Regions from separate parts of the Streptomyces sp. NPDC007088 genome, predicted to be linked through region 3. Evidence: riboswitches for the same ligand, from Rfam matches in the RefSeq annotation. Region 3 holds a riboswitch; each other region holds the start of a gene.

Region 1 (7,908 bases), on a different contig from region 3:
CACGACGACGAAGTCGGGCTCGACGTACAACCTGACGGACGCCTCGCGCGGCAACCACAAGACGTACAACCTGGCCAACAAGACCTCGGGCACCGGGACCCTGTTCTCGGGGCCGGACGACGTCTGGGGCAACGGCGTCGGCACCAACGTGGAGACCGCGGCCGCCGACGCGGCCTACGGCGCCCAGGAGACCTGGGACTTCTACAAGAACACCTTCGGGCGCAGCGGTATCCGCGGCGACGGGGTGGCCGCGTACTCGCGGGTGCACTACGGCAACAACTACGTCAACGCGTTCTGGGACGACAGCTGCTTCTGCATGACGTACGGCGACGGCGCGGGCAACGCCGCGCCGCTGACGGCCCTGGACGTGGCCGGGCACGAGATGAGCCACGGCGTCACCTCCGAGACCGCCGGGCTCAACTACAGCGGGGAGTCCGGGGGCCTGAACGAGGCCACGTCCGACATCTTCGGCACCGGCGTGGAGTTCTACTCCAACACCGCCACCGACCCGGGTGACTACCTGATCGGTGAGAAGATCAACATCAACGGCGACGGTACGCCGCTGCGCTACCAGGACAAGCCGAGCAAGGACGGCGCGTCCAAGGACTACTGGTCCTCCTCCCTCGGCGGGCTGGACGTGCACTACTCCTCCGGTCCGGCCAACCACTTCTTCTACCTGCTGTCCGAGGGCAGCGGCGCGAAGGTGGTCAACGGGGTCAGCTACAACTCGCCGACCTCCGACGGGCTCCCGGTCACCGGGATCGGCCGCGACAAGGCGCTCCAGATCTGGTACAAGGCGCTGACCACGCAGTTCACCTCGACCACCAACTACGCCTCGGCGCGCACCGGGACGCTCGCGGCGGCCTCCTCGCTCTACGGGGCGACCTCGGCCGAGTACAAGGCCGTCCAGGACGCCTGGGCGGGCATCAACGTCGGGGCCCGCTCCGGCGGTGGCGGCGGCGGCACCGGCACGGTGTTCTCCAGCACCACGAAGGTCGCGGTGCCGGACGCGGGCGCGGCGGTCACCTCCTCGATAGCGGTCACCGGACGCACCGGCAACGCTCCCTCGAACCTCAAGGTGGCGGTGGACATCTCGCACACCTACCGGGGTGACCTCGTGGTCGATCTGGTCGCGCCGAGCGGCACGAGCTACCGGCTGAAGAACTCCAGTTCCTCGGACTCGGCCGACAACGTCACCGACACGTACACCGTGAACGCCTCGGCGGTCGCGGCGAACGGCACCTGGAAGCTCAAGGTCCAGGACGTCTACTCGGGCGACAAGGGCACGATCAACGGCTGGTCACTGACCTTCCCGTAAACCCTCAGCGCGGCGAGCCCCACGAGGCCGCCCCCGCCCGCGGCGAGTGCCGCGGGCGGGGGCGGCCTCGCCGTGCGCCCGCCGGGGCGCGGACCGCCGCGCGGGAGGCGGCGGCGGGAGCCCTCGTAGCGCAGCCGGCGGCGGGAGCCGGCGCGCGTGCCCGGCTCACAGCAGGCCGAGTTCCCCGATCTCGCCCGGTTCCTTGGTGACCGCGCGCTGCCGTTCGGCGGGGCTGCCCCGGGTGAGCAGGTCCTCGGCCGTCGCCGTGACCCGCTCCCGGTCGCCCGCCGACTCCAGGGCGGCGCCCACGTGGTCGAGCAGGGCGCGCACCGCTTCGGCGGCGGGGACGGGGGTGCCGCTCACCGGGTGGACCAGCGGTCCGCCCAGGCCGTAGCGGGCGGCGGTCCACAGGGAGGCCGCCACCTCGTGGTCGGGGACCCGGGGCGCCCGCGCCCCGGCGGCGTCGGCCCGCAGGGCGGTCGTCACCAGGGCGCGGCTGAGGCCCGCCTGGAGGACGACCTCCTCGACGGTCGGCATGACGTCGGCGACCCGGATCTCCAGGGTCGGCACGTGCGAGGAGGGCCGGGCCAGCCAGTAGGCGTTGGTCGCGCGGACGGGCAGCACCCCGGTGCCGTAGAGCGTCGCGTACGTCACGTCGTAGTGCTGCGCGGACTCGAAGTAGGGCGGGATCTGGGTGGTCGGCCAGCGCGAGAGGACCATCGTGCGCCAGCTCGCGAAGCCCGTGTCGACGCCGTGTTCGTACGGCGAGTTGGCGGACAGCGCGAGCAGGACGGGCAGCCAGGGGCGCAGGTGGTTGAGCGCGGTGACGGCGGCGGAGCGGTCCGCGACGCCGACGTGGACGTGGCAACCGCAGGTCTCGGTCCCCCGGGCCAGCAACCGGTACAGGTCGGCGACGTTGCGGTAGTGCGGCGCCTCGCTCTCCGGGCGCGGCGGGGCGGGGCGCGGGGAGGTGCCGTTGGCCAGCACGCGGGCCCCGGCCTTCTCGGCGGCCTCCACGAGGCGCGCACGGGCCGCGGCGGTCTCGGCGCCCAGCGAGGCGAGATCCGCGCAGACCGGGGTGGTCGTCTCGATCATGCTGGTGAGCAGTTCGCGCTGCGGGGCGGTGGCCGCCTCGTCGGGGTGCAGCCTGCGGTGGGCGGTGAGGAGGTCGGCGGCGCCTTCGACCGGGACGAGGCTGTCCGGGTCCACGAGGAGGAACTCCTCCTCGGCCCCCAGGGTGGGCGGCGCGTCGGCCGGGGCGCTCATCGCGGGCCGCCCGGGTCGCGGTGGAGCATGAACACTTCGTCACTGATCATGCGTGGTCCTCCGGGTGGGGAGCGGGTGGACGGGCCCCGGACGTGCGGGCGCCGGGGCGGCGGGCGGTGCTGCGGTCGCTGAACGGGACGGCGGTGCGGGCGGGCGTACACGGGAACGGTGCGGGCGGGCGTACACGGGAACGGTGCGGGGCGGCGGTCTCGTGCCGGTGCCTGGGGCGGGTCCCCGTACCGCCGGGGCCTCAGGGCTTGAGGGGTGGGGGCCCAAAGGGCGCGGACGGTGCCTTCCACTGTCCTGCGCGCCGTGCGCGTGGTCGAGAGCGCATTCCGGGCGCCCCGGCGCACGGAACGCTCGCCTCCGGACACCGGGCGCACGACCGGAAACCGCGTAGCGGTGCGGGTCGGGAGCCCGGTTCCGGGTGGTCGCGACGCCCCGGCCGCCCCACCCGTCCCACCGGCGGTGGCGGGTCAGGCGTTACCCTTGCCGGCGTACCGGACACGGGGTGCCCCACTCGGGGGCTGAGATCACACCCGTCGAACCTGAACCAGCTCGTACTGGCGGAGGGATGTCTCTCATGTCGTTGCCGCACGTCTTCGACGGCTCCTCGCAACAGCACACCACCACGGAACGCTCCGTCTTCGACGGCCGGATGCCCTCGGCGCCGGGCGATCTGCGGATGGAGGCGCGCGGGATCACTCCCGTCCCCGAGTCGCACCGCTACGGCGGTCCCGGCCGGCTGTTCACCGTGTGGTTCGCGCCCAATCTGACGATGACCGGGGTGTTCACCGGCACGCTGGGCGCGGTGCTCGGACTGGACTTCGCCACGGCGCTGGCCGCCGTCGTGTTCGGCACCCTGCTCGGCGCGGTGCCGGCGGCCTGGCTCGGGACCTGGGGCAGCCGGACCGGAGCCGGTCAACTCCCCTTGTCGACACTGGCCTTCGGCAAGGCGGTCGCCCTGCCCGGGATACTCCAGTGGCTGTCCTCGGTGGCCTGGGACGCCCTGATCGGGCTGTTCGGCGGTGACGCGCTGGCGCGGCTGCTGGGCTGGCCGTTCTGGATCGGGGTGCTCGTCATGATGGCGGGCCAGGGGCTGGTCGGCGCGCTCGGGTACGAGGCGATCCACCGCCTCCAGAAGGTCATGTCCTTCGCGCTGGCGGTGGCTTTCGCGGTGCTCGCGGTGAAGCTGCTCGACGGGGCCGAACCGGTCACCACGAGCGGCGTGCACGGGCTGGACCGCTTCGGCGCGATCGTGCTCACCTCGACGGTCGCGCTGAGCCTGTCCCTGTCCTGGGCGCCGTACGCGAGCGACTTCAGCCGCTACCTTCCGCGCGAGACCTCCCGGCCGCGCATGTTCTGGTACACGCTGCTCGGAATCGGGCTGTCCTTCGTCGCGGTGCAGTCGCTCGGGCTGTGGGGTGCCTCGGTGTTCACCGACCAGACCGCGAAGGGCGTGGACGAACTGCTCGGCGGCGGCGCGCTGAGCGCTTTCGGGCTGCTCGCGGTGGCGCTCGCCGCGCTGTGCAGCAACGCGATGAACGACTACAGCGGTTCGCTCGCGCTCCAGACGGTGGGGGTGCGTGTGCCCCGCCCGTTCGCGGCGGTCCTCGCGGCGGCGCTCGGTTTCCCGCTGGTGCTGTGGATGCACGCGGCGGACACGGCGGCCCGCTTCCAGAACGTCCTGCTGTTCGTCGGGTACTGGATTCCCGGCTTCGTCGCCGTCGTGGCCGTCGACTGGCTCGTGCGGGCGCGGGAGCGCGGCGGCGCCCCGGTGGACCTGTCGGCCGAGGCGGCGCGTCCGCAACCCTGGTGGCCCGCCCCGCTGGCCTTCCTCGTGGCCTTCGCCGCCGCCGTCCCCTTCATGAACACCTCGCTGTACGTCGGCCCCGTCGCCGAGGCGCTGCACGGCGCGGACCTCGCGTACTACGTGGCCTTCCTCGTCGCCCTGCTCGCCTACGTACCGCTACGGCTGCGTTCGCGCCGCCGCGGTGGTGCGTAGCCCGGACCACCGAACGACCGGAGAGACCCCATGCCTTCCGCGAACCGCTCCGACCTGCTCCCCTTCAGCCGCGCGGCCCTCGACCGGGTACGCGCCCGGGAACCGCTCGTGCAGTGCCTGACCAACACGGTCGTCACCAACTTCACCGCCAACGCGCTGCTGGCGCTCGGCGCGGCGCCCGCGATGGTGGACATCCCGGTGGAGGCGGGGGCCTTCGCGCGGGTCGCCTCCGGGGTCCTCGTCAATCTCGGCACGGTGCACGCGGAGCAGCGCACCGCGATGACCGAGGCGGCACGGGCGGCGGGCGAGGCGGGGACGCCGTGGGTCCTGGACCCGGTCGCGATCGGCGCCCTGCCGGTGCGTACGGCGCTCGCGCACGAGTTGCTGGCCCTGGGGCCGGCCGTGGTGCGGGGCAACGCCTCGGAGATCATGGCGCTGGCCGGCGCGGGCGGCGGCGGGCGCGGCGTGGACGCGGCGCAGGACGTCGAGGCGGCGGCGGAAGCGGCCCGTGAACTGGCCCTTTCCTCGGGCGCCGTCGTCGCGGTGTCCGGGCCGGTGGACCTCGTCACCGACGGGGAGCGCACCGCCCGGGTGGCCAACGGCGACCCGCTGCTGACCCGGGTGACCGGGGGCGGCTGCGCGCTCGGCGCGGTGCTGGCCGCGTACGCGTCGGTGGACGGGGACCGTTTCGCCACGACGGTCGCGGCGGTCGCCGCGTACACGGTGGCCGCCGAGCTCGCGGTGCCCCGGTCGGCGGGGCCGGGCTCCTTCGCGGTGTCCTTCCTCGACGCCCTCGCGGGGCTGACCGGGGCGGACCTCGACCGGCGGGCGCGGCTGTCGTGACCGGGCCCGAGGAGAGCGCGGGCGCGGTGGGGCGGCCGCCGGTGGACCTCTCGGTGTACCTCGTGACGGACGCTGCGCAGTGCGCGGCGCGAGGCCGGAGCGTCGCCGCGACCGTGGCGCTCGCCGTGGCGGGCGGGGTGACGGCGGTGCAGGTCCGCGAGAAGGACGCGTCGGGGCGCGCGTTCCTCGACACGGTGCTGGAGGTCGCGGCCGTCCTGCCGGAGCGGGTCGCGCTGATCGTCAACGACCGCGTCGACGTGTTCCTCGCGGCGCGCGCGGCGGGCGCCCGGGTCACCGGCGTGCACGTCGGCCAGTCGGACCTGCCGCCGGAGTCGGTACGGGCGCTGGTGGGTGAGGACGCCGTGCTCGGACTGAGCGCGGCGACCCCGGCGCAGCTGCGGTCCGCCGCCGCGAGTCCGGCCGGCGTCGGCCATGTGGGCATCGGGGCACTGCGCGTGACCGCCACGAAGGCGGACGCCCCGCCCGCCCTCGGACACGAGGGCTTCGCCCGGCTCGTGGCACTCGGCGTACCGCCCGCCGTGGCCATCGGCGGCGTCCTCCCGGCCGATCTGCCGCCGCTGCGGGCGGCCGGAGCGGCGGGCGCGGCGGTGGTCTCGGGGATCTGCGCGGCCGCCGACCCGCGCGCCGCCGCCGAACAGTACGCGCGGGCCTGGGCGCGCGGGGCGGCCCCGGTCCGGTGACTGCACCGGGGCCCGGCCCGGCGCACCCGCGGGGCCCGGGTCTCCGGGGGAAGGCTCCGGGAACCCGCTTGTCTGCGCGGTCTCACGTAAAGCGAGTGACAGGCCGGCCCGCGTGGGGCCAGGCTGACCGGTATGACACCAAGGATCAGCCGCATCAATCCTGAGCAGTCGCACGCCACCCCCGGTTATCACCACGTCACCGTGGTGGAGAGCGGGCGCACGGCCCATCTGGCGGGCCAGTGCCCTCTGGACCTGGACGGCCGCCTGGTCGGCCCCGGAGCGCTGGACCTCCAGATCGATCAGGTGGTGGCGAACGCGCTCACCGCCCTCGCGGCGGTGAGCGCGCGGCCGGATCAGGTGGTGCGCTCGGTCGTCTACGTCCGGAGCGACAGCAGCGGGGTGCTGGGCACCGCGTGGCGCCGGCTCACCGGTTCGGCGCTGGGGCCGGCGTTCACCAGTGCCAGTACGCTCCTCGGCGTCGCCCAGCTCGGCTTCACCGGCCAGCTCGTCGAGGTGGACCTGACGGTCGCGCTGCCGGACTGAGACGAGGAGGGCGGGCCGCCCCGTACCAGCGCCCCGCCCTCAGGCGCCGTACGGGTACGCCGGATACGTCAGGTACCCGGCGTCCCCGCCCTGGTAGTAGGTGGCCTCGTCGACGGGCGCGAGCGGCAGACCGGCGCGCAGTCGCTCGACGAGGTCGGGGTTGGCGATGAAGCCGCGACCGAAGCTGATGAGGTCCGCGCCGAGACCGAGCCAGCGGTCGGCGTCCTCGCGACCCGTCTGCTTCGGCCCCATCGGCAGCACCGGGTTCATGACGAGCGTGCCCGGCCACACGTGGCGCAGCCGCGACAGCACCGCCTCGTCCGCGGTCGCCTCCAGGTGGACGTAGGCCAGGCCGAGGCGCGCCAGCTCCGTGAGGAGCGCGGTGTACACCTCGGTGACCTCGGTCTCCTCGACGCCCCAGAAGCCGCCGCCCGGCGAGAGCCGGACACCGGTGCGGTCCGCGCCGACGGCCTCGACGGTCGCGGTCACCGCCTCGACCGCGAACCGGATGCGGCCGGCCACGGAGCCGCCGTAGCGGTCGGTGCGCAGGTTCGCGTTCGAGGACAGGAACTGTGAGATCAGGTAGCCGTTGGCGCCGTGCAGCTCCACCCCGTCGAAGCCGGCCTCCACCGCGCGGCGGGCCGCCGAGGCGTAGGACTCGGCGTGCTCGGGCACCTCGGCGGTCTCCAGGGCACGAGGGACGGGCGCGGGCTGCGGGCCGCTCGGCGTGAAGACGTTGCCGGCCGCGGGGACGGCGGACGGGCCGACGGGCACGTGACCGGTGGTGTCCGGGTGCGAGACGCGTCCGCCGTGCATGATCTGGGCGAATATCCGGCCGCCGTTGATGTGCACGGCGTCGGTGACCGTGCGCCACGAGGCGGTCTGCTCGTCGGTGTGCAGTCCGGGCGTCCCGGGATTCGACTGGCCCACCACGCTGGGCTGGACGCCCTCGGTCACGATCAGTCCCGCCGTGGCGCGCTGGGCGTAGTAGGTGGCCATGGACGAGGTCGCGAGCCCGCCCGCGGCGGCCCGGACACGGCTCATCGGGGCCATCACCACACGGTTGGGCAGGGTCAGGCGGCCCAGCTGATAACGGTCGAAAAGGGTGGTCATGTCGGTTCTCCTCGTTAACGCCGTGCCCTGGTTCCGGGACACGCCCTTACGCTAGAACCTGACATTGACGTCAGAGGCAAGTCGTGTGGCGCGCTTCACAACCGGCTCGGTCAGGGGCG
Region 2 (7,908 bases), on a different contig from region 3:
GACCGTAGTTGGTGTCGCCCGCCCGCCCGAGCAGCCGGGAGACCGCGACCGGCAACGTGGGAGCGTCGGGCCGGGCGATGAACACCGTCGCGCCGAACTCACCGAGAGACACGGCGAAGGCGAAGCCCGCGGCGACAAGCAGAGCCCGGCGCACCATGGGCAGGTCCACCTCTCGCCACACTCGCCAGGGCGAGGCCCCGAGTACGGCCGCCGCCTCGCGCAGACGCTGGTCCACTGCGCGAAGCACCGGCACCATCGTCCGCACCACGAACGGGACGCCGACGAGCGCCTGCGCCAACGGCACCAGGAACCACGAGGCGCGTAGGTCCAGCGGAGGCTTGTCGAGCGAGATCAAGAACCCGAATCCGACGGTCACTGCCGAGACGCCGAGCGGCAGCATGAGCAACCCGTCGAATCCGCGCACCAGGGCGTCGACGAGAGAGTTGCTCCTCCCGCGGGTCGGGCGGCTCAGCGCGGCAGCCGCCAGCCCGCCCACAACCAAAGCGATCAGCGTCGCCACGGCGGCGTAGCGCAGCGAGTTGCCGACCGCCGCGAGGGGGGCCACCAGGAAGAGTCCGCCGTCCGACGAGGCCAGCGCACGAAAGTAGCCGAGGCCGAAACCCTCCGGACCGTCGAAGGCTCGTCGGACCAGGACCGCCAGGGGCAGAACGAGGAGGAGGGCGACGGAGGCCAGTACCCCTCCCAGGAGCGCCCATTGCGCCGTGCCCCGGGGGCGCCGCGTGCCAGTGGCGGCGTCGACAAGCTTCAGGCTGCTCTCGGTGCGCCGGACGGTCCACGCGTGGGCCACCAGAATGGCTACGACGGCGGCGAACTGGACAAGCGTCAGCACGGCGGCGGTGGGCAGGTCCAGTAGCTGCGCCGTCTGCCGGTAGATCTCCACTTCCAGGGTCGAGTACGCCGGCCCGCCCAGGATCTGGACGATTCCGAACGAGGTGAAGGTGAACAGGAAGACCATGAGAGCCGCCGCGGCCACGACCGGAGCGAGAGCCGGCAGGGTCACGGTGCGGAACGCCGCCCAGCGCGAAGCGCCGAGGGTACGTGCCGCCTCCTCCTGCCTCGGATCCAGTTGCGCCCAAAGCCCCCCTACGGTGCGCACGACCACGGCGTAGTTGAAGAAGACGTGCGCCAGGAGGATCGCCCAGACCGTGGTGTCCAGCCTGATCCCCCACAGTTCGTCGGTGAGACCGCCCCGCCCGAGGAGCGCGAGGAAGGCCGTGCCGACGACGACGGTGGGCAGCACGAAGGGGACGGTCACCACCGCTCTCAGCAACTCCTTGCCAGGGAACTCGAAGCGGGCGAAGACGTAGGCACCGGGCAGCGCCACCACCAGGGTCAGCGCCGTCGACGCCAAGGCCTGCCAGGTCGTGAACCACAGGACGTCCTGGACATCGCTCTGCCCCAGCACGCCGAAGATCTTCCCGACCTGCCATCCCGCAGGGGTCTTCAGACCACGGCCGACGATGGCTGCCACCGGATAGGCGAAGAACAGCGCGAAGAACGCGACGGGTACGGCCATCAGCCCGAGCCGCGCCGCGGCGTCGCGAAGACGGGCACGCCGCACCTCGACGCCGCCCGGACGCTGCCGCCGAGACGGGGCCCCCGACGGCGCCCGACCGTACGGCGACGGGGCCCCGGACGAGGCGGGTGACGGCGTGGGCGGAATGGCCTGCTGCCCGGACTCGGAGCCGGGCTCCGCACCGTCTGAGCGCGCCGCGTCCGCCTCCGTACGTCCGGAACCCGCCCAGCCCGTCACTTGACGACGAGTGAGGTCCACGACTTGATCCACGCCTCACGGTGTTCGGCGATCTTCTCGGGCGCGACGGTGTGAGCGTCCTGCGCCGTCCCGTCGTACTTGGAGAACAACTCCGGCAGTTCGGTGCCCGCCACCACGGGGTTCACGAACATCGTGAGCGGCATGTCCGCCTGGAACTTGTCACTGATCAGGAAGTCGATCAGGGCCTTGCCGCCCTTCTCGTTCGCCGCGCCGTCGAGGAGCCCCGCGAACTCGATCTGCCGGAAGCAGGTCCCCGACGCGACGCCGGTGGGGGCGTGCTTCGGCCGGGGGTCTGCGTACAGCACCTCTACGGGCGGGCTGGAGGCGTAGGAGACGACCAGAGGACGATCGCCACCGGCCTTCCTGCCTCCGGCGGAACCGGAGAACTCCTCGTTGTACGCCTGCTCCCAGCTGTCGACGACCTTGACACCGTTCGACTTCAGCTTGCGCCAGTACCCCTGCCATCCGTCGTCGCCGTACTGCGACGCCGTACCGAGCAGGAAACCGAGGCCCGGCGAGGACGTCGCGGCGTTCTCGGTGACCAGGAGGTTCTTGTACTGCGGCTTCGCGAGGTCGGCGAAGCCACGGGGCGGGGCGAGCTTCTTTTGCGCGAAGTACTTCTTGTCGTAGTTCACGCAGATGTCTCCGGTGTCTACCGGCGTCACGCGGTGTTTCGCCCCGTCCAGCTGGACATCGGCCCCCACCCGGGCCAGTCCCTTGGCCTCGTAGGGCTGGAAGAGCCCGTTGTCGAGGGCGCGGGAGAGCAGCGTGTTGTCGACGCCGAAGAAGACGTCGCCCTGCGGGTTGCCCTTGGTGAGCACCGCCTGGTTCACGGCCTGGCCGGCGTCGCCGCTCTTGAGGACCTTCACCTTGTAGCCGGTCTTCTGCTGGAAGGCCTTGAGGACGCTCTTGGACGCGGCGAAGGAGTCGTGCGTGACCAGCGTGACGGTCTTGTCCTTCGCCTTGCCGTCGCCGCTTGACCCGTCCGAGCCGCAGCCGGCGAGGGCAAGGGCGCCGAGCCCCGTGGCCGCGATGCCCGCGGCGATCCTCTTCGTGATCGTGATGCGCACTGGATTCCTCCTGGATGGCCAGGAGAAGACGCGGCCATGCCCGCCTTCCGTCCGGAAGGCGGGCATGGCGCAACAGCATGAGTGATGACCGAACTTCCTACCCGGAATGACCCGGGCGAGGTTCAGAGGGTCTGCGACCTGGACGCCCCGTGACGGGACGTGGTGCCGCACTCTCAGCGCTGTGGCGCTCCCCTGTCGGAATGTGTGAAGTTGTCTCCGTGTCGTACTCACGGTGCCGCTCGGGCGGCCGAGTACGGAACGAATGTACGCGGACACCCTACCTCTGAGGGAGTGCGGAGCCTCAGGTCACCGCTCGGCGGCCGCGAGCTGACCGCACGCCCCGTCGATCTCCTGCCCCCTCGTGTCGCGCACCGTCACGGGCACGCCGTGGGCGGCGATGGCCTCCACGAAGGCTCGCTCGTCCTCGGGGCGCGAGGCCGTCCACTTGGAACCCGGTGTGGGGTTGAGCGGGATCAGGTTGACGTGGACGCGCTTGTTCTTGAGGAGACGGCCCAGGAGGTCCCCGCGCCACGCCTGATCGTTGATGTCGCGGATGAGCGCGTACTCGATGGACACTCGCCGACCGGACTTCTCCGCGTACTCCCACGCGGCGTCCAGCACCTCCCGCACCTTCCAGCGCGTGTTGACGGGGACGAGAGTGTCGCGCAGCTCGTCGTCGGGGGCGTGCAGCGACACGGCGAGCCGGCACTTGAAGCCCTCGTCGGCGAACCGGTGCATGGCCGGGACGAGGCCCACAGTGGACACGGTGATGCCCCGCTGCGACAGCCCGAGGCCGTCGGGCTCCGGGTCGGTGAGACGGCGGATGGCGCCGACCACACGGTTGTAGTTGGCTAGCGGCTCGCCCATCCCCATGAAGACGATGTTCGACAGGCGGGCGACGCCCCCGGGGATCTCTCCGTCACGCAGGGCGCGCATGCCGTCGACGATCTGGTGGACGATCTCGGCGGTCGAGAGGTTGCGGTCGAGACCGGCCTGCCCCGTCGCGCAGAACGGGCAGTTCATGCCGCAGCCGGCCTGCGAGGAGATGCACATGGTGACGCGGTCGGGGTACCGCATCAGCACTGACTCCACCAGAGTCCCGTCGAAGAGCTTCCACAGCGTCTTGCGCGTGGTGTCGTCGTCGCAGGAAATGTGCCGGACGACCGACATCAGTTCCGGCAGCAGCGCTTCCTGGAGCTTTCCCCGCGCGGCGGCCGGGATGTCCGTCCACTGCTGCGGGTCGTGGGCGTAGCGGGCGAAGTAGTGCTGGGAGAGCTGCTTCGCGCGGAACGGCTTCTCGCCGATGTCGGCGACCGCCTCCTTGCGCTGCGCGGGGGTGAGGTCGGCCAGGTGACGGGGCGGCTTCTTGGCTCCGCGCGGCGCGACGAAGGTGAGCTCTCCCGGGACGGGCGGGGCCATGGGCGGAAACTCCTCAGTGCGGCGCACTGCACGCCGTGAAGGGTGCCGGACGCCTCGGGGACGGGGGACGAGGCAGCAGGCCGCCCCCCCGTACGGGGGGGCGGCCCCGGGCCGCGAACACGAAAAAGGGCCCACCACAGGAATGGCGGACCCTTTCAGCGTAACGCGCGCCCCGTCACCCCGAGCCGACGAAGAGGACCAGCAGCAGCCACACCACGGGAGCGGTGGGGAGCAACGAGTCGAGCCGGTCCATGATGCCGCCGTGGCCCGGCAGCAGCGTGCCCATGTCCTTGATCCCGAGATCCCGCTTGATCATGGACTCGCCCAGGTCACCGAGGGTGGCGCTGGCGGCAACGGCGAGACCGAGCAGGAGTCCCTGCCACCACGCCCCGTCGTCGATCATGAACTGCATGCCCAGGGCACCCGCGACCATGGCGAAGGTCACGGCGCCGACCAGCCCCTCCCGCGTCTTGCCGGGGCTGATACGGGGCGCGAGCTTATGGCTGCCGAAGCGCCATCCGACCGCGTAGGCGCCGGTGTCGCTGACCACGGTCAGAATGAGGAACAGCAGCACCCGCCAGGCGCCGTCGTCCGCCCGGAGCATCAAGGCCACGAAGGTCGCCAGGAACGGCACGTAGAACGCGGCGAACACACCGGCCGTGACATCCCTGAGGTAGCCCTCCGGGGGCTGCGTCATACGCCAGACGAGGACGGCGAGCGCCGTCAGCGCCACCGCCACCCACGCGCCCTCGGGGCCCCGTGCGTAGCCGGCGATGACCATGGCCGCCCCGCCCAGAGCCAGCGGGATCAGCGGAGCCTTGATGCCCTTGCGCTCCGACAGCCGCGAGGTGAGCTCCCAGACACCGACCACGACGGCCACCGCTATGACACCGACGAACACGGCCTTGACGATGAACAACGAGGCGACGACAACCACGCCGAGACCGAGACCGACCCCTATGGCCGCGCCCAGGTCACGACCCGCGCTCTTCTTCTGCGGCGTGGGCTGCCCCGCGGGAGCGGACGCCGGGTCCGGTCCACGGTGCGACGGGGGTCCGGGCTCACTCTCCATGGGCTCCTGCGGCAGTTCGTCGCGGAACAGGGGACCCCTCAGCCGAGCGGTCCCCCGGTCGTCATCCTGATCTCCGCCGCTCGCGGGTAGGTCAGGCACGATGGGCATGGGCCGAGTCTCTTGGACGTCCTGCCCTTCGTACACGGGACCCGCCGAGGCGACCCCCTGGACAGGCCCCTGTCCGGGGGTGGGCCACGGCTCGCCGTATCCGGTGCGGGACGGCGCGCCCCAGGAAGAGTCGTTCATCAGACCTCGAGCAGCTCGGATTCCTTGTGCTTGAGCAGCTCGTCCACCTGCGCGACGTACTTCGCGGTGGTGTCGTCGAGCTCCTTCTCCGCGCGACGGACCTCGTCCTCGCCCGTCTCCTTGTCCTTGACCAGCTTGTCGAGCGCGTCCTTCGCCTTGCGGCGTACGGCGCGGATCGAGACCTTCGCGTCCTCGCCCTTGGTGCGGGCGACCTTGATGTACTCCTTGCGGCGTTCCTCGGTGAGCTCCGGGAAGACCACTCGGATGATATTGCCGTCGTTGCTCGGGTTGACGCCGAGGTCGGAGTCCCGGATGGCCTGCTCGACGTTGCGCAGAGCGCTCTTGTCGAACGGGGTCACGATCGCCATGCGCGGCTCCGGTACCGAGAACGACGCGAGCTGATTGATCGGCGTCATGGCCCCGTAGTAGTCGGCCACGATCTTGTTGAACATCGCCGGGTGTGCGCGGCCGGTACGGATGGCGGCCAAGTCTTCCTTGGCGACCACAACGGCCTTCTCCATCTTCTCCTCGGCTTCGAGGAGGGTCTCTTCGATCACCACTTGCTCCTGCGTGTCTTGAGTTGGCCTGACGGGGTCTTCCCGCTCCGTGATGGCGGCGGGAGTGCGCACAGGTCCGGCTGCGTCGCGTCTCTTCTGTACTGAACGGTGTCCGAGCGGCAGGGCTTTGTCCATCCCTGCCGACGACGACGGCGCTCCGTGGTGCCCGTGGGCTCACGGAGCGCTCCGGGCTCAGGCCCGGGTGCCCTGATCGCTTACGAGCGTGCCGATCTTCTCACCCTTGACGGCTCGCGCGATATTGCCCGCGGCGAGCAGTTCGAAGACGAGGATGGGCAGCCGGTTGTCGCGGCACAGGGTGATGGCGGTCATGTCGGCGACCTTGAGGTCCCGGGTGATGACCTCGCCGTAGCCCAGGGCGTCGTACTTCACGGCGTCGGGGTTGGTCTTGGGGTCCGCGTCGTAGACCCCGTCCACACCGTTCTTGCCCATGAGGAGGGCTTCCGCGTGGATCTCCAGAGCACGCTGCGCGGCGGTGGTGTCGGTGGAGAAGTACGGCATTCCCATACCGGCGCCGAAGATGACCACGCGGCCCTTCTCCAAGTGGCGGATGGCGCGCAGCGGAATGTAGGGCTCGGCCACCTGTCCCATGGTGATGGCCGTCTGCACACGGGAGTCGATGCCCTCCTTCTCCAGGAAGTCCTGGAGGGCGAGGCAGTTCATGACGGTGCCGAGCATGCCCATGTAGTCGGACCGGGCCCGGTCCATCCCGCGCTGCTGCAGTTCCGCGCCCCGGAAGAAGTTGCCGCCGCCGATGACAACCGCGATCTGCGCGCCTCCGCGCACCACGGCGGCGATCTCACGCGCGATGGCGTGCACCACGTCGGGGTCGACACCCAGTCCCCCACCACCGGCGAAGGCTTCGCCGGAGAGCTTCAGCAGAAAGCGGCCGGCGCCCTTGCCGTGCTCGCTCAGGTCGGTGGAATTATCGGCCTCGGCCATGGTCATGGGTTTCTCCTCGTGATGCGCATACCAAGAAGGCCACTGCCGCCGGGGATGGTTCGCAACCCGTGCACGGCAATGGCCTCCTCGTCAGATCAGCTGTCGGCGGCGGTACGGGGCACCGTACGTCGCCGACCGCCCACAGCCCTTCCCGGGCACTGCCGGGAAGGGCTTGAGTCGATCGTGGTCCGGACTCAGATGCCGACCTTGATGCGCGCGAAACGCTTCAGGCTGACACCGGCCTCGTCTAGGACCTTCTTGACGGACTTCTTGTTGTCCTTCGCGAACGGCTGGTCGAGGAGGGTGACCTCCTTGAAGAAGCCGTTCACCCGACCCTCGATGATCTTCGGCAGGGCGGCCTCGGGCTTGCCCTCGTTGCGCGAGGTCTCCTCGGCGACGCGACGCTCCGTCTCCACGACCTCGGCCGGAACGTCCTCGCGGGTGAGGTACTTCGGCGCGAACGCGGCGATGTGCTGCGCGACGTCCTTGGCGACCTCGGCGTTCTCCTTGTCCAGCTCGACGAGTACGCCGATCTGGGGCGGGAGGTCGGGCATCGTGCGGTGCATGTACGCCGCGACGTAGCCACCGGAGAACTGGGCGAAGCGGTCCAGGACGATCTTCTCGCCGAGGTTGGCGTTCGCCTCGTCCACGTACGCCTGGACGGTCTTACCGGGCTCGATCTCGGAGGCGAGCAGCGCCTCCAGGTCGGCGGGCGACGTCTTGGCGACGTGCTCGGCGAGCGTGTTGGCGACGGCCTGGAACTTCTCGCCCTTGGCGACGAAGTCGGTC
Region 3 (7,908 bases):
GGCCACCGCGGGCGCGCAGCCCGCCGCCGAGGGGCTCGGCCCGCTGTACGTCGTGGGGGACGTCCACGGCTACCTGGACCAACTCGTGGCGGCGCTACGGGAGCAGGGGCTGGTCGACGCCGACACCCACTGGGCGGCCGGCAACGCCCGGCTCTGGTTCCTCGGCGACTTCACGGACCGCGGCCCCGACGGGATCGGCGTCATCGATCTGGTGATGCGCCTGTCCGCCGAGGCGGCAGCGGCCGGCGGCTACTGCAAGGCGCTCATGGGCAACCACGAACTCCTGCTCCTGGGGGCCAAGCGCTTCGGCGACACTCCGGTCAACTCAGGCGCGGGCACCGCCACTTTCCAGGCGGCCTGGCTGCTCAACGGCGGGCAGAAGTCCGACATGGACAGGCTCCAGGATGTCCATCTTCAGTGGATGTCCCGGCTGGACGCCATCGTCGAGGAGGACTCCCACCTCCTGGTGCACTCCGACACCACGGCCTACCTCGACTACGGCGACACGATCGAAGCGGTCAACGACACGATCCACGAGATCATCAACCGCAACGACGCCGACGAGTGCTGGGACGTCTTCCGGAAGTTCACCAAACGCTTCGCCTTCCGCGACCAGTCGGGTCCCGAGGCGGTGCGCGAACTGCTGAGCGTCTTCGGCGGCAACCGCATCGTGCACGGTCACAGCCCGATCCCCTACCTGCTCGGTGACGTCGGCTCCGAGGACGGCGAGGACAGCGCCGGACCCGTCGTCGACGGCCCGCACATCTATGCCGACCGACTCGCCGTCGCCATGGACGGTGGCGTGACCATGGCCGGAAAACTGCTCGTCCACCGCGTTCCCTTCCCCGCCTGAACCAGATCCGCTCGCCGTTCGGGCGGTCCCGCCCCCTTGGCATGAACGGCTGTCACCATTCACCGCAGGTCAATTTCCAGAAACACCCTGTTACGACGCGCCGTGCCCGGCCTACCATCGCCTTATCCGTAGGCTTTCCTCCGCTTCCGCCCCACTGCCCGCACCCAGGCGGGCGTCCCGCCGGCCCTACGGAGCATCGGGGGATGCACATGACCAGCGCTCCGCATCTGCTGAACGAGGACCGCCCCGAATTCGAGCGCGTCCTGGACGAGGCAATCCGTACGGCCGCCTCCCACCCGGAAACCGCCCGGGTCGCACAGCGATTCAACCCTGCCCAACTGCGCACCCTCGCGACGGGTGCGACGGCCTTCATCGCGGGGGCGGCGGCGGCCGAATACCAGCACTACGTCCACGCGCGGGAACGGTCCCGCGAACCCGCGCGCGTCAGCGCCGCCCCCCGGCCCGAGGAGGGCGAGGGGGCACCGAACGGCATCGCCGCCGCGCTCAGCGAGGTGACGGAGTCCTCGGGTGCCGGAGCGACAGCGGTGGTGGCCGTGCTCGCCCCGCTCCTGGCCGCGATCGCCGCCGTCATCTTCCTTCTCGTCGGCTATCTGCTGAAGCTCCTGGACCCCGAACCCGCCATCGCGAGTGGGCTGCTCACCGCCGGGTGGGTCTTCGCTGTCCTCGCCGCATTCGGCATCCTGATCGCCGGCGCCGCCCTCCTGCTCACCGCCCTGCGCAACAACTCCCCCACGCACTCCTCCGCGGAGGGGGGCTTCGCAGGGGAGACAGCCGAGCTCGCCGCCGCACGCGCGGCCTGGCATCGAGCGCTCCTGGAGAAGGGCATTCTGCCGTTCTTCCGGGATCTCGACGACGCTCCGCGCACGGAAGCGGGGAACGTTGCCGCTCAGCCCGGCCCGAACCTGCCCTCTCAGCAGCGCATGCCCCGCCTCGGTTATCACCGGCCAGGTTTCAGCGGCCCGGAAGCGGACGGCGAGTCCGGGACCCGCCCCCGCTACTCCAGCCCCGATTTCAGCAGCCCCGACTACGGCGGGCCGGATCACCGTCCGGAGTAACTGACCTTCCGGCAGGCAGCTGACGGGCCCACGTCGGTGAAACCGCGCGTGCCGATGCCGGTGTGCCCCCCATGAACGAGAGACCCACCGGCACCGGGAGACGTACGCCACCGGAACGGTCCGATGTTTCACGTGAAACCAGCGTCAGCCGGATGTTTCACGTGAAACCACCCCATCAGCCAGGTGTTTCACGTGGAACAACTCCTCAGTGGTGTTTCACGTGAAACACCTCCTCGTGCTTCACGTGAAACACCTCCTCGTGCCTTCCACCAACCGGACCAGTGGAGACACGGGCCCATCCCGGGTGAGTCCTGACCGAGAAGCGGGGCCGGCATCGAGGGCGAGGCAGCGCCCCACCGTGGTCCCAGGCACGAGGACACGTCAACGCGTCGGGGAGTACAGCAGCGCCGGTGCCCAGAACCCGCGATCGTCAGTCGCGGCGGCAGGAGCCCTGACCGGCTCACGCCCCTACTCCGCCAGCGGCAAGTAGACGCGGCTCCCCAAAGCGGCGAACTCGCGTGACTTCTCCAACATCCCCGCGTCGATCTCGTCCTGACTCAACTCCGCCCGCGTGGAACCCGCTTCGAGGAGGTCCGGGGCGAACTGCTCGGTGATGTCGTGGCTGATCTTCATCGAGCAGAACTTCGGCCCGCACATGGAGCAGAAGTGCGCGGTCTTGGCCGGTTCGGCCGGGAGTGTCTCGTCGTGGTACTCGCGGGCGGTGTCCGGATCGAGGGCCAGGTTGAACTGGTCCTCCCAGCGGAACTCGAAGCGCGCCTCCGACAGGGCGTCGTCCCAGTCCTGGGCCCCGGGATGTCCCTTGGCCACATCGGCGGCGTGGGCGGCGATCTTGTAGGTGATCACCCCGGTCTTCACGTCGTCCCGGTTGGGCAGGCCGAGATGTTCCTTGGGGGTCACGTAGCAGAGCATGGCGGTACCCCACCAGCCGATCATCGCCGCGCCGATACCCGAGGTGATGTGGTCGTAGGCGGGGGCGATGTCCGTGGTCAACGGGCCGAGCGTGTAGAACGGCGCCTCCTCGCAGATCTCCTGCTGGAGGTCGATGTTTTCCTTGATCTTGTGCATCGGCACGTGTCCTGGGCCCTCGATCATCGTCTGGACGCCGTGCCGACGAGCGACCGCGTTCAGCTCACCGAGCGTCCGCAACTCCGCGAACTGAGCCTCGTCGTTGGCGTCCGCGATCGAGCCGGGCCGCAACCCGTCCCCGAGCGAGTACGTCACGTCGTAGGCCGCGAGGATCTCGCACAGCTCCTCGAAGTGCTCGTAGAGAAAGGACTCCTGGTGATGGGCGAGGCACCAGGCGGCCATGATCGAGCCGCCCCGCGAGACGATGCCGGTCTTGCGCCGGGCCGTGAGCGGGACGTAGGGCAGCCGGACACCGGCGTGCACCGTCATGTAGTCCACGCCCTGCTCGGCCTGCTCGATCACCGTGTCCTTGTAGATCTCCCAGCTCAGCTCCTCGGCCTTGCCGTCGACCTTCTCCAGCGCCTGGTAGAGCGGCACCGTGCCGATGGGGACCGGCGAGTTGCGCAGCACCCACTCCCTCGTGGTGTGGATGTTGCGTCCGGTGGAGAGATCCATGACGGTGTCGGCTCCCCAACGGGTCGCCCAGGTCATCTTCTCCACCTCCTCCTCGATCGAGGAGGTCACCGCGGAGTTGCCGATGTTGGCGTTGACCTTCACGAGGAACCGCTTGCCGATGATCATCGGCTCGATCTCGGGGTGGTTGACGTTCGCGGGTAGCACCGCGCGCCCTGCGGCCAGTTCCGCCCGGACGATCTCGGGTTCGAGGTTCTCGCGCAGCGCGACGAACTCCATCTCCGGGGTGATCTCCCCCCGCCTGGCGTAGGCGAGTTGCGTGACGGCGCGTCCGTCCCTGCTCCGGCGCGGCTGCCGGGGGCGCCCGGGAAAGACCGCGTCGAGGTTGCGGAGCCCGCCCCGGGGCGAGGTGTGCTTGAGTCCGTCGTCCTCCGGCCGCACGGGCCGGCCCGCGTACGTCTCGGTGTCGCCGCGGCCCGCGATCCAGTTCTCCCTGAGCGGTGCGAGCCCACGGCGTACGTCGGTCCTCTCGGCCGGGTCGGTGTACGGGCCGGAGGTGTCGTACAAGGTCACTACACGGCCGTTGGTCAGGTGCACGGCCCGCACCGGCACCCGCAGGCCGGGGCGTGAGCCCTCGACGTACGCCTTGTGCCAGCCGATGGTGCGTTCCTCCTGCGGGGACAGCGGCTGCTCGCTCGCCGTCCTCTCCTCCGCGGAGGCAGGGGTGTGCGCGTCCGATGTGGTCATGAGACCTACTCCCTACGCCGGCATTACCCGGTAACAGGTTCGGCGGTCGACGCAGCCTTCCCGTACTTCTCGCCGAGGTCTCGGCCGTACGGAGTTCAGCGCCCTCTCAGCCCGGTGCTCCGAGCTCCCGCGTGTACGTATCGTGGCCTCACGCTAACGCCATCCCGGGCGCGCTGAACAGAGGGCGTGTGCCGTTCTTGCGATGATCGGGCGGTGACGACACCACCCCCTACGGATCTCGGCCACGGTTCCGCCCACGGCCACAGCCACCAGCACGGCCCGGCCACACCTGGCTCAAGGAGACTGCGTACGGTCATCGCCGCCGTGCTCGTACCGTTCACCGCCGCCGTCGTCGTGGGACTCGTGACGCTGTGGCCCGGCGAGCCGCCCGAGCACGGGCGTTCAGGCGTGGGTTTCGACCGGCAGACCGTGGCCGGCAAGGTCGTCGCGGTTACGCACGTCGGATGCAAGGACGGAACCGCGTCGAACGGCGTGGCGGGCTCGGCGACCGGGGCGGCGGAGCCCCGGGGAGACGCGCCGGGGGCGGTACCGGGCAACGGCGGACACGCCGACGGAGTCTGTGAACAGGCGAAAATCGAGGTCACCGAGGGCAAGGACCGCGGGCGGACCTTCAACGAACTGGTCCAGCCCGATTCCCCGCGTCAGCTGCGCGCGGGTCAGGAAGTCGTCCTGGCCTACGCGCCGGACGCGCCCCGGGAACTCCAGTACTCCGTCACCGATGTCGGCCGAAAGCTGCCGATGCTGCTGCTTGCCGGGATCTTCGCGCTGGCGGTCGTCGTCGTCGGCCGGTTGCGGGGGCTCATGGCGCTCGTGGCACTCGCCGTGAGCTTCCTCGTGCTCACCTTCTTCATCCTGCCCGCGGTGTTGCAGGGCTCGAATCCTCTGGTGGTGGCGGTCGTGGGGGCGAGTGCCATCATGTTGCTCGCGCTCTACCTCTGCCACGGGCTGACGGCCCGCACCTCGGTGGCCGTCCTCGGCACCCTGGTGTCACTGCTGCTCATCGGCCTGCTCGGCTCGCTCTTCATCGGGTGGGCGGCGCTGACCGGCAACACCGACGACAACACCGGACTCGTCCACGGTCTCTATCCCGGGATCGACATGAGCGGGCTCCTGCTGGCCGGGGTCATCATCGGTTCACTCGGAGTGCTCGACGACGTGACGGTCACGCAGACCTCGGCCGTATGGGAGCTTCGGCAGGCCGACCCGGCGATAAGCCGTCGCGCTCTGTACCGCGCCGGCATCCGGATCGGGCGGGACCACATCGCCTCGGTGGTCAACACGCTGGTGCTGGCGTACGCGGGGGCTTCCCTGCCGCTGCTCCTGCTGTTCTCGCTGGCGCGGAGCGACGTCGGCACGGTCGCGGGCAGCGAACTGGTGGCCGAGGAGATCGTCCGGACCCTGGTGGGTTCCATCGGCCTGGTGGCCTCCGTGCCGGTCACCACGGCACTGGCCACGCTCGTCGTGTCGGCCGACCGCCCCGGCTCGAAGCCCGAGGACGTCCCGACACCCCCGCCTCTAGCGGCGGTGCCCGGCCCGGACCGCGGCCCACTGCGTGGCGCGGTGCTTGGCGGCGGAGGCCGACGCCGCAAACGCTGAGACGGCCGACGGGAACCCGCGCGCACTGCTCACCTCGGGTACCGGTGTCCCACCCGGCAGCGGGGCCGCAGAAGACCGAGTCCGATGCGGCCCTGGCGACTTGGCGACCTCCAGGGCCCACCCGGCTCTCTCCGGGTCCCCCGAGGTCCGTCGCCGCCCTCCGGAATCAGCCCGCGCTCTGTTCCTCGGCGAGGATCCGGTGCAGGGCGTCGTCCAGGTGACTCTCGAAATCCGCCGAGGCACGCTCCTCGCCCAGCGGAACGAGCCGGTCCGTGCGGTCGAGGAACGCGACGATGGGCGCCATACTCACCCGGAACAGCGCGTGATCGGCTCCGACCTGCAACCGGATGTGCATGTCGGCCGGCGGCTCCGCGTCCATCAACGGGTCGAGCTCGACGGGGGCGACACGCACGTCGCCGTCTCCGCACGGCTCCTCGATACCGTCGCTGAGCAGATCCCTCCCGAAGGTCCAGGAGACCGGAGCGTCCCCCGGGAGATGGAACGTCAGCCGGACGGCGTACGGATCGTCGGCCTCGTACCGAAGCTCGACGGGGATACGGAAGGACAGCTCCTCGGAAACGAGGAAGCTCATCATGACTTCTGCCTGTACGGACTCGCGCATCGCCAACCCCGTCGATTGCCGTCACCTGATCAGGGGCTCAGGCCCCTGACACTCCTGACACATTGCTCGGTGCACCCATCACATCACAGTGAGTGACACCACAGATACTGATTGAGGAACAAACCTGCGGGGAAAACTGTCCGCAACCTACTCGCCGAGCAGGCCGGAACTCCCGCGACCGATCACCGGTATTCCGGCTGCCCCCTGGCAGATCGCGTATGCGCCGCGCCCTAGAGGGGCCGCACGTTCACTCCTTTGCCCCAGCGGGCCGCCGGAGCACCGGAAAAGACCACCGCGTCGGCGGCGGCCCGAACATCGCGGAGCGTGACGCCTGGAACGGACGACGAGCCCCTCGGGGCGCCGTCCGGGAACGGTGCGCGCCACGAAGGGCTCGAAGAGGGCACCCGAACCGGAGAGTTCGGCGAAGGTGCGGTCAACCGTGGCCAAGGGTCACTTCCAGGGCGCGAGTACAGCCTCCCCCGCCATGGGCCGAGGAGGCACAGGAAGCGGCTGCGGAGTCGGGCCCCACGCCGGTGTCCGGACTGTAGCCTCTGGCGCTGTCGGATGGTGGCGGAGCGAGGAAACTTCCCCCGGGTGGGCGAACGGGGCCCCGTGGGCGGGCGCACGGAGCGCCGTCTTCTCGCCCTCTCGGGACGCGGTAGGCACGACTGGCGGGCAGGGCCTCGTGGCGGGGTCGGTCCGGGCGCGGTCGCGGGACCCCGCCGGGGAGCCGGGACCGGTCCCCGGGCGTGCGTGGAGTGGAGTCCCGGGCGCCGGGCGGGCCCGGTCGCGGCCGCCGAGGTGGCGCGTCCCGCGCGGCCGCGCGTCGGACCGCCCGGCCGTGACCCGGTCCGGGCCGCCCTGCCGGACCGGGTCAGTAACGGCCGGAGGAAGAACCCGCGTCCTTGAACTTGCGTACGACGTAGATCAACACGCCCACCACCGCCACGAAGACCAGCACCTTGAACAGCAGTCCGATCACGAAGCTGAGGATCGAGGTGATCAGGCCACCGAAGATCACCAGGGCGACCACGGGCACGGCCACCCACTTCACCCACCACGGCATACCCGTGAATATCTCCCGAACCGCCATCGCCCCTACCTCGTCTCCCCGAAACCCCGGTGCCCGCCCGTCCGTCGCTGTCGGCCGGGTCTGTCGGCTGTCGTCCGTCTGCTGTCGTCCGTCTGCTGTCGTCCGTCTGCTGTCGATGCTAGAGCGCCGCCCCTCCCGGGCGGGCGTCTCGCACCCCTGGCTCGTCCCTGAACAATCCCTTAGGGGACTGCCGTCGAGCCGACCGGCCGTTCGGAGGAGATCAGCCCTCCGGAGGCGAGAAGACGACCAGTACGCGCAGGTCCTCGCTGATGTGGTGGAACCGGTGGGGGGTGCCGGCCGGCACGAAGACCACGCTGCCGCGCGCGACCTCCGTCGTCTC
Region 4 (7,908 bases), on a different contig from region 3:
TAGGCGGTGGGGTCGAAGAACATCTGGGTGATCGCGTAATCGGCCCCGGCCCGGCACTTGTCGACGAAATGGCGCACGTCGGAGTCCCAGTCCTCGGAGCGCGGATGCATTTCCGGGAAGGCGGCCACACCTACACAGAAATTGCCCGATTCCTTGATGAGCCGCACCAGTTCGGCGGCGTACAGCAGGCCGTCCGGGCGCGCCACCCAGTCGCCCATGGGGTCACCGGGCGGATCGCCGCGCACGGCGAGGATGTTGCGGATTCCGGCGTCGGCGAACTGGCCCACCATATTGCGCAGCTCGGCGACCGAGTGCGAGACGGCGGTCAGATGGGCGACCGGGAGCAGGGTGGTGTCCTCCGCGATCCGCTGGGTCGCGCGCACGGTGCCCGAACGGGTCGTGCCGCCCGCGCCGTAGGTCACGGAGACGAAACTCGGGGAGACGGCCTCGACGCGGCGCAGCGCGTTCCACAGGTTGCGCTCGCCCTTCTCGGTCTTCGGCGCCCAGAACTCGAAGGAGTACGACGGTTTGCCGCTCGCGAGCAGGTCACGGACGGTCGAAGCGTCGGAGGTCCAGGTGGATGCGGTGCCGAGGGCCATAACGGGAAGGGTAGCCAGAGCCGGGCCCCGGCAGCCTCCTCCTTGGGGGTTTTGTCCGTTAAGCGGACTTCTTGTCCACGCCTCGGACGGTCGTGGACAGCCGGGGACGGTCCCGGAGGCGTGCGGGGCGCGGATCGCGAGGGACCGGAGTGGCCCGTGTCTCAGCTCCCGAAGACCCTGGAGCCACATGGAGCCACATGGAGCCACATGGAGCCACAGTGCACGAAAACCCCGGAGCCTCAGTTCCCCGTGGCCCCGGTCCGGCGGCCCCGCCCCTCCGCTCTCAGATCTCCCGGTCCCCGTTCTCGCGCAGTCGCCGCGCGAGGTGGGCGGCGGCGGCTCCCGGGTCCTCGGCCTCGGTCAGGGCCCGGACCACGACGACGCGGCGCGCGCCGGCGGCCAGCACCTCGTCGAGGTTGTCCGCGTCGATGCCGCCGATCGCGAACCAGGGCCGGGTGGTGCCGAGCGAGGCGGCGTACCGCACGAGGGAGAGCCCGGGGGCGGGGCGGCCCGGCTTGGTGGGGGTGGGCCAGCAGGGCCCGGTGCAGAAGTAGTCCGTCCCGTCCTGGACGGCCGCCGCGGCGGCCTCCGCCTCGGAGTGGGTGGAGCGGCCGATCAGCGTGCCGGGCCCGAGGATCGCGCGGGCGGCGTCCACCGGGAGGTCGTCCTGGCCCAGGTGCAGGACCGGTGCGCCGGCGGCGTGCGCGACATCGGCCCGGTCGTTGACCGCGAGGAGGGCGCCGTGCCTGCGGCACGCGTCGGCGAAGACCTCCAGGGCCCGCAGTTCCTGGGCGGCCTCCAGGTTCTTGTCCCGCAACTGGACGATGTCCACGCCGCCGGCGAGCACGGCGTCGAGGAAGGCGGGCAGATCGCCCTGCCGTTCGCGCGCGTCGACGCACAGGTAGAGACGGGCGTCGGCGAGAGCCCGCCGGGCGGCTGCGGCGGTGTCGGACTGCGCGGTCATGGGACGGTCCCCCCGGGGAAACGGTGGGCCGGGCGGTCCGGTTCACCCGGCCCGCCCGGCCCCGTGTGCGGCGTGAGAGGCGGCGGCACACCACCGCCGTCAGCTGTCGGTACGGCTCAGACGGCGAGCGCCTGGGCCCGGCGCTTCACCTCCGTGCCGCGATTCTCGCTCAGTGCCTGGGCGGGGGTGCCCGGCAGGGTCGGGTCGGGGGTGAACATCCACTCCAGGATCTCCACGTCGTCGAAGCCGTCGTCGCGCAGCACCGTGAGCAGTCCGGTGAGGCCCTTCACGGTGTGGTCGCCGTCGAGGAGCGCGGCGGGCACGTGCAGGGCGCGGTTCTCCCCGCGGCGTACGGCGATGAGCTGGCCTTCCTTCACCAGTTGCCGCACCCGGGTCACCTCGACGCCGAATCGTTCGGCGATGTCGGGAAGGGTGAGCCACTCGCTGACGAGCGCTTCGGTCTTGGCATCAATCTCGGTCACGGGGACAAGCGTGCCATCCCGGACCGACAGGCGGTAGCCGGGAGGGCGCCAGGAGGGACGGCGGCGGCGGAAAGGGCCTGGTCAGCGGGTGGCGGCCTTGAGCGGGCGGGCCGGGTCGGCGAGCGCCCCGGGGTCCATCGCCGCGCCGGCCGCGATGAGCTTGCGGCCCTGGGCGAGGTCGCGGGGGCGGCCCACGGCGAGGACCGCGACGAGCCGTTCCTCGCGCAGCCAGCACACCGCGTACGCGGTGGTGGCGGGGTCGCCGCGCCACACCGTGGTGTCGGCCTGTTCGTGGTGTCCGGCGTACTGCACGAAGTGCCCGAACTGCTCGGACCAGAAGTACGGGACGGGGTCGTAGGGGCCGGCCTCCTCGCCCGCGATGCCGGCGGCCACCGTGTGCGGCCCCTGGAGGGCGTTGTCCCAGTGGTGGACGAGGAGGCGGCGCCCGTAGCGGCGGGAGGGGAAGGAGGCGCAGTCCCCGACCGCGTACACCCCGGGCAGGGAGGTGCGCAGGTGCTCGTCGGCGAGGACGGAGCCGTCGGGGGCGAGGTCGACGCCGGAGCCGGCGAGCCAGCCGGTCGCGGGGCGGGCCCCGACACCGACGACGACGGCGTCGGCGGGCAGGCGTTCGCCGTCCTCCAGGACCACCGCTCCGTCCTCGACCGCCGCGACGCGGGCGCCGGTGCGCAGGACGGCTCCGGCCCGCGCGTACCAGTCGGCCATCGGGGCGGCGACCTCGGCGGGCAGGGCACCGGCGAGCGGGCGTCCCGCCGCCTCGACGACGGTCACGGCGCAGCCCGCCTCGCGTGCGGCGGTGGTGAACTCGGCGCCGATCCAGCCGGCGCCGACCACGACGACGGTGTGCCGGGCCGCCAGCACCTGGCGCAGGCGGTGCACGTCGTCGAGGGTGCGCAGCTCGTGCACGTCGGGCAGGTCCGCGGTGCCGGGCAGCCGTACCGGCTGCGCGCCGGTGGCGAGGACGAGGGTGTCGTAGGCGAGCGGACCGTCCGGGGTGTCGATCTCCTGGTCGGCGGCGCGCAGGGCGAGGACCTGCACGCCCAGGCGCAGTTCGACACCGAGGGCCTCGAAGTCGACGTCGAACGCGGAGTCCTCGGCGGTGCCGAGCAGGACGGCCTTGGACAGCGGCGGGCGGTCGTAGGGGGCGTGCGCCTCGGCGCCCAGGAGCAGAATCCGCCCGGCGTATCCCTGTTCGCGCAGGGCCACGGCGGTCCGCACCCCGGCCATGCCCGCTCCGACGATCACCGTGCGTCTGTCCGCCTCGTTCTGCCTCTGCTCGCTCACCCGGTCACTGTAGGACGGGCCCCGGGGCCGGGGACGAGCGGTGGGCGGGAGATCTCCCCCACAGCCCGCGGCGCCGGTCCCGGCCCGGTGCGGGCTTACGGCGGGCTCGGCGGCGGGTCTAGGGTGACGGGGACACCACGGGAGCCCGGCCGACCGGGCTGAGAGGGAGGCTGGCGCGGCCTCCGACCGTCCGAACCTGATCCGGGTCATTCCGGCGAAGGGAGGGGCATCGTGCCCATGCCTCCACCGTCCACCGCCCCCGCTCCGTCCTGGGCGCGGTCCTCCGGGGCGCCGGCGGACGTGCTCGTCGTCGGCGGCGGGATCATCGGCCTCGTCACGGCCTGGCGCGCGGCGCGCGGCGGGCTGCGGGTGACGGTGGCCGACCCCTGGCCCGGGGGCGGTGCGGCCCAGGTAGCGGCGGGGATGCTCGCGGCCGTCACCGAACTGCACTACGGCGAGGAGACGCTGCTCGCGCTGAACCTCGCCTCGGCGCGCCGGTATCCCGCCTTCGTGGCGGAGCTGACCGAGGCGAGCGGGCAGGATCTCGGCTACCGGGAGTGCGGGACGCTCGCGGTCGCGCTGGACGGCGACGACCGCGCCGAGCTGCGCGAGCTGCACGCGCTGCACGAGCGGTGCGGGCTCGACTCGCAGTGGCTGAGCGGGCGGGAGTGCCGCCGTCTCGAACCGATGCTCGCCCCGGGGGTGCGCGGCGGGCTGCGGGTCGCGGGCGACCACCAGATCGACCCGCGCCGGCTCTCCTCGGCGCTCCTGGTCGCGTGCGCGCGCGCCGGAGTCGCCTTCCGCCGGGAGCGCGCCGCCCGGCTGCTCGTCGAGGACGGGCGGGCGCGTGGCGTCCTCCTGGCCGGCGGCGGGGAGCTGACGGCGCGGCAGACGGTGCTCGCGGCGGGCTGCGAGAGCGGCCGGCTGGACGGGGTGCCGCCCGAGGTCGCCGTACCGGTGCGCCCCGTCAAGGGCCAGGTGCTGCGGCTGACCGTACCGGCCGGGTACGGCCCCTTCCTGAGCCGGACCGTGCGCGCGGTGGTACGCGGCGGCAGCGTCTATCTGGTGCCGCGCGAGAACGGTGAACTCGTGGTCGGCGCGACCAGCGAGGAGCAGGGCTTCGACACGACGGTCACCGCGGGCGGGGTGTACGAACTGCTGCGCGACGCCCACGAGCTGGTGCCCGGACTGACCGAACTGCCGCTGGCCGAGAGCCGCGCCGGTCTGCGCCCGGCCTCCCCCGACAACGCCCCGCTGCTCGGCCCGACCGCGCTGCCCGGACTGCACCTCGCGACCGGGCACTACCGCAACGGGGTCCTGCTCGCCCCGGAGACCGGCGAGGTCATGGCGTACGCCCTCACGCACGGGGAACTCCCGGAGGCGGCCCGCGCCTTCAGTCCCCGCCGTTTCGAGGGGCCCTCGCACAGCCCCGCCCCCCGACCGGCCCTTCCCCAGGAGCTGTCCGCATGACCGCACCCCTCGACCTCGACCTGACCTTGAGGGTCAACGGCGCCGAGCGCACCGTCGCCGCCGGTACGACGCTGGCGGCCCTCGTCGGCGAACTGACCCGGGCCCCGTCCGGGGTGGCGGCCGCCGTCAACGAGAGCGTCGTGCCGCGCGGGCGGTGGGCGAGCACCGCGCTCGCCGAGGGAGACCGCGTCGAGATCCTCACCGCCGTACAGGGAGGCTGACACCGTGGCCGACGATCCACTGCTGCTGGGCGGGGCGACGTACGCCTCGCGGCTCATCATGGGCACCGGAGGGGCACCCAGCCTCGACGTGCTCGAACGCTCGCTGCTCGCCTCGGGCACCGAGCTGACCACCGTCGCGATGCGGCGTCTCGACCCGGGCACGCAGGGCTCGGTGCTCTCGGTGCTGGAGCGGCTCGGCATCCGCGTCCTGCCGAACACGGCCGGCTGCTACACGGCGGGCGAGGCGGTGCTCACCGCCCGGCTGGCCCGCGAGGCGCTGGGCACCGACCTCGTGAAGCTGGAGGTCATCGCCGACGAGCGGACCCTGCTGCCCGATCCGGTGGAGCTGCTGGACGCGGCCGAGATCCTCGTGGACGACGGCTTCACGGTCCTGCCGTACACCAACGACGATCCGGTGCTGGCCCGCAAGTTGCAGGACGTGGGCTGCGCGGCGGTCATGCCGCTGGGCTCGCCGATCGGCTCGGGGCTCGGCATCCGCAATCCGCACAACTTCCAGCTCATCACGGAGCGCGCCACGGTCCCGGTGATCCTGGACGCGGGGGCGGGCACCGCCTCGGACGCGGCCTTCGCGATGGAGCTGGGCTGCTCGGCGGTGATGCTGGCCTCGGCGGTGACGCGGGCGCGCGAGCCGGAACTGATGGCGGCGGCGATGCGGCACGCGGTCGAGGCGGGCCGGCTCGCCCACCGCGCGGGCCGCATCCCGCGCCGCCATCACGCCGAGGCGTCCTCACCCTCGCGGGGGCAGGCCCGGCTGGACCCGGAACGCCCGGCCTTCTGACCCCCTCTCGCGTGACCCGCGGCACACGCGTACGCCCCGCGCCTGTCACAGCTCGGCAGCAGCTCGGTCCCGGGTTCTTCCTGGCGGGCGGGGGCGCGGTCGCCGGCTCGTAGACTCGCCCGCGTGGACACGAGGCCAGTAGACCAGCACGCGCCGCTCGTCGGACATGTCCTGGACGGGCGCTACCGCGTCGACGCGCTGATCGCCCACGGGGGCATGGCGACCGTCTACCGGGCGGTCGATCTGCGACTGGACCGGGTGGTCGCGCTCAAGGTCATGCACCCGTCACTGGCGACCGACGCCTCCTTCGTGGAGCGCTTCATCCGGGAGGCGAAGGCGGTCGCGCGGCTCGCCCACCCCAACGTGGTGGGCGTCTTCGACCAGGGCGCGCAGGGCGCGTACGTGTATCTCGCGATGGAGTACGTCGCGGGCTGCACCCTGCGGGACGTGCTGCGTGAGCGGGGCGCGCTGTCGCCCCGGGCGACCCTGGACGTCCTGGAGCCGGTGCTCGCCGCGCTGGGCGCCGCGCACCGGGCGGGTCTCGTGCACCGGGACATGAAGCCGGAGAACGTCCTGATAGGGGACGACGGTCGGGTCAAGGTCGCGGACTTCGGTCTGGTGCGCGCGGTGGGCACCGCCTCGCAGAGCACCGAGACGGTGCTCGGCACGGTGTCCTACCTGGCGCCCGAGCAGATCGACGACGGCGCGGTCGACCAGCGGGCCGACGTGTACGCCTGCGGGATCATGCTGTTCGAGATGCTGACCGGCCTCAAGCCGTACGTCGGCGACAACGCGGCCCAGGTCCTGCACCAGCACCTCAACCACGACGTCCCGCCCCCCTCCGCGGAGGTCCCGGGGCTCGCCCCGGCCCTCGACGAGCTGGTCGTGGCGGCGACGGCCCGCGATCCCCGGCTGCGCCCGCAGGACGCGGTGGCGATGCTCGCCGACGTCCGCTCGGCCGTGCCGGGCCTGAGCGCGGCGCAGCTCGATCTGGTGCCGCCGCTCGCCCGCGAGCAGGAGCGGCACGACAACGCGGCCGACCGCACGAGCGTCATCCCCCGCTCGGTGACCGTCCCCCGGGAGGTGCGGCTCCCGCCGCCGCCCTCGGGTGCCGGGCCGGTCGACGCGGTCCCCGGCGGTCCCCCCGGCGGTGACGACGGGGTGCACCGCACGAGCGTCCTGCCGTCCCCGCCGCCGCCCGTGGCGGGCGGGCCCGCTCGCGGCGGCGCGCGGTGGCGGCCCCGGCGCGGGCTGTGGGCGGCGCTCCTGGCCCTCGTGGTGGTGCTGTGCGTGGGCGCGGGCGTCTGGTACGTCAACGCGGGCCAGTTCACCCAGGTGCCGCCGCTGCTGTCGAAGACCCGGGAGCAGGCGGAGCGCCGGCTCGCCGACGAGGGCCTGGAGGTCAAGTCGGTCGAGCAGGAGTACAGCGCCACCGAGGAGCGCGGCACCGTCATCCGGACGGACCCGGGGGCGGGTGAGCGTATCCGCGACCACGGCGGGGTCAAGCTGACCGTGTCGCGGGGTCCGCGCATGGTCGACGTGCCGGACCTGCGCGGGAAGACGCTGGGCGAGGCGCGGGCGGCGCTGCGTGAGGCGGGGCTCGCGCCGGGCATGGTGACGAAGGCGTTCAGCGAGGAGTCCCCGAAGGGCGCCGTGACCCGCACCGAACCGGGCCGGGGCGAGCGCCGCAAGGCCGGGACGACGGTGGCGCTGACGCTCAGCAAGGGCGCCCCGGTGCACGTCCCCGACGTGAGCGGGATGCCGCGGGACGAGGCCCGTGAGGAGCTGGAGGACGCGGGCCTCGACGTCTCGGTGGCCGGGCGCCGGGTCTTCTCCGACGAGGACGAGGGCTCCGTCGCCGGGCAGTCCCCGCGCGCGGACTCGGTCCGCGCGGAGGGCGACAAGGTGACGCTCACCCTCTCCAAGGGCCCCGATCTGGTCGAGGTTCCGGACGTGGGGGGAAAGCACGCCGACGAGGCGAAGAAGGTGCTGGAGGCGAAGGGCTTCAAGGTCAAGGTCTCCCGCTGGTTCCTCGGCGACACGGTCTGGGACCAGTCCACGGACGGCGGCG

The links. A riboswitch is a leader RNA that binds a small molecule or an ion and turns the genes downstream of it on or off. The one in region 3 is predicted to bind thiamine pyrophosphate.
Region 1: another riboswitch for thiamine pyrophosphate. It lies ahead of ACFYMP_RS20325 (purine-cytosine permease family protein); the one in region 3 lies ahead of thiC (phosphomethylpyrimidine synthase ThiC).
Region 2: another riboswitch for thiamine pyrophosphate. It lies ahead of ACFYMP_RS25745 (thiamine ABC transporter substrate binding subunit); the one in region 3 lies ahead of thiC (phosphomethylpyrimidine synthase ThiC).
Region 4: another riboswitch for thiamine pyrophosphate. It lies ahead of thiO (glycine oxidase ThiO); the one in region 3 lies ahead of thiC (phosphomethylpyrimidine synthase ThiC).

Annotation. Positions count from the first base shown of each region.
Region 1 covers NZ_JBIAFO010000012.1:70,156-78,063, forward strand. Annotated here, with positions in the region: gene ACFYMP_RS20315 (M4 family metallopeptidase) at 1-1,318, shown strand, start outside; gene ACFYMP_RS20320 (glutamate--cysteine ligase) at 1,484-2,584, opposite strand; TPP riboswitch at 3,082-3,176, shown strand; gene ACFYMP_RS20325 (purine-cytosine permease family protein) at 3,168-4,589, shown strand; gene thiM (hydroxyethylthiazole kinase) at 4,620-5,432, shown strand; gene thiE (thiamine phosphate synthase) at 5,429-6,133, shown strand; gene ACFYMP_RS20340 (RidA family protein) at 6,266-6,676, shown strand; gene ACFYMP_RS20345 (alkene reductase) at 6,716-7,789, opposite strand.
Region 2 covers NZ_JBIAFO010000019.1:50,427-58,334, reverse strand. Annotated here, with positions in the region: gene ACFYMP_RS25750 (ABC transporter permease) at 1-1,537, opposite strand, end outside; gene ACFYMP_RS25745 (thiamine ABC transporter substrate binding subunit) at 1,771-2,859, opposite strand; TPP riboswitch at 2,942-3,069, opposite strand; gene rlmN (23S rRNA (adenine(2503)-C(2))-methyltransferase RlmN) at 3,172-4,284, opposite strand; gene ACFYMP_RS25735 (phosphatidate cytidylyltransferase) at 4,460-5,602, opposite strand; gene frr (ribosome recycling factor) at 5,602-6,159, opposite strand; gene pyrH (UMP kinase) at 6,352-7,125, opposite strand; gene tsf (translation elongation factor Ts) at 7,314-7,908, opposite strand, start outside.
Region 3 covers NZ_JBIAFO010000016.1:39,906-47,813, forward strand. Annotated here, with positions in the region: gene ACFYMP_RS23530 (metallophosphoesterase) at 1-853, shown strand, start outside; gene ACFYMP_RS23535 (hypothetical protein) at 1,057-1,929, shown strand; gene thiC (phosphomethylpyrimidine synthase ThiC) at 2,398-4,236, opposite strand; TPP riboswitch at 4,229-4,377, opposite strand; gene ACFYMP_RS23545 (YibE/F family protein) at 4,450-5,853, shown strand; gene ACFYMP_RS23550 (SsgA family sporulation/cell division regulator) at 6,020-6,475, opposite strand; gene ACFYMP_RS23555 (DUF5326 family protein) at 7,350-7,568, opposite strand; gene ACFYMP_RS23560 (cupin domain-containing protein) at 7,789-7,908, opposite strand, start outside.
Region 4 covers NZ_JBIAFO010000001.1:312,906-320,813, forward strand. Annotated here, with positions in the region: gene metF (methylenetetrahydrofolate reductase [NAD(P)H]) at 1-599, opposite strand, end outside; gene thiE (thiamine phosphate synthase) at 883-1,563, opposite strand; gene ACFYMP_RS01375 (Rv2175c family DNA-binding protein) at 1,680-2,045, opposite strand; gene ACFYMP_RS01380 (NAD(P)/FAD-dependent oxidoreductase) at 2,127-3,290, opposite strand; TPP riboswitch at 3,475-3,587, shown strand; gene thiO (glycine oxidase ThiO) at 3,585-4,817, shown strand; gene thiS (sulfur carrier protein ThiS) at 4,814-5,038, shown strand; gene ACFYMP_RS01395 (thiazole synthase) at 5,043-5,837, shown strand; gene pknB (Stk1 family PASTA domain-containing Ser/Thr kinase) at 5,961-7,908, shown strand, end outside.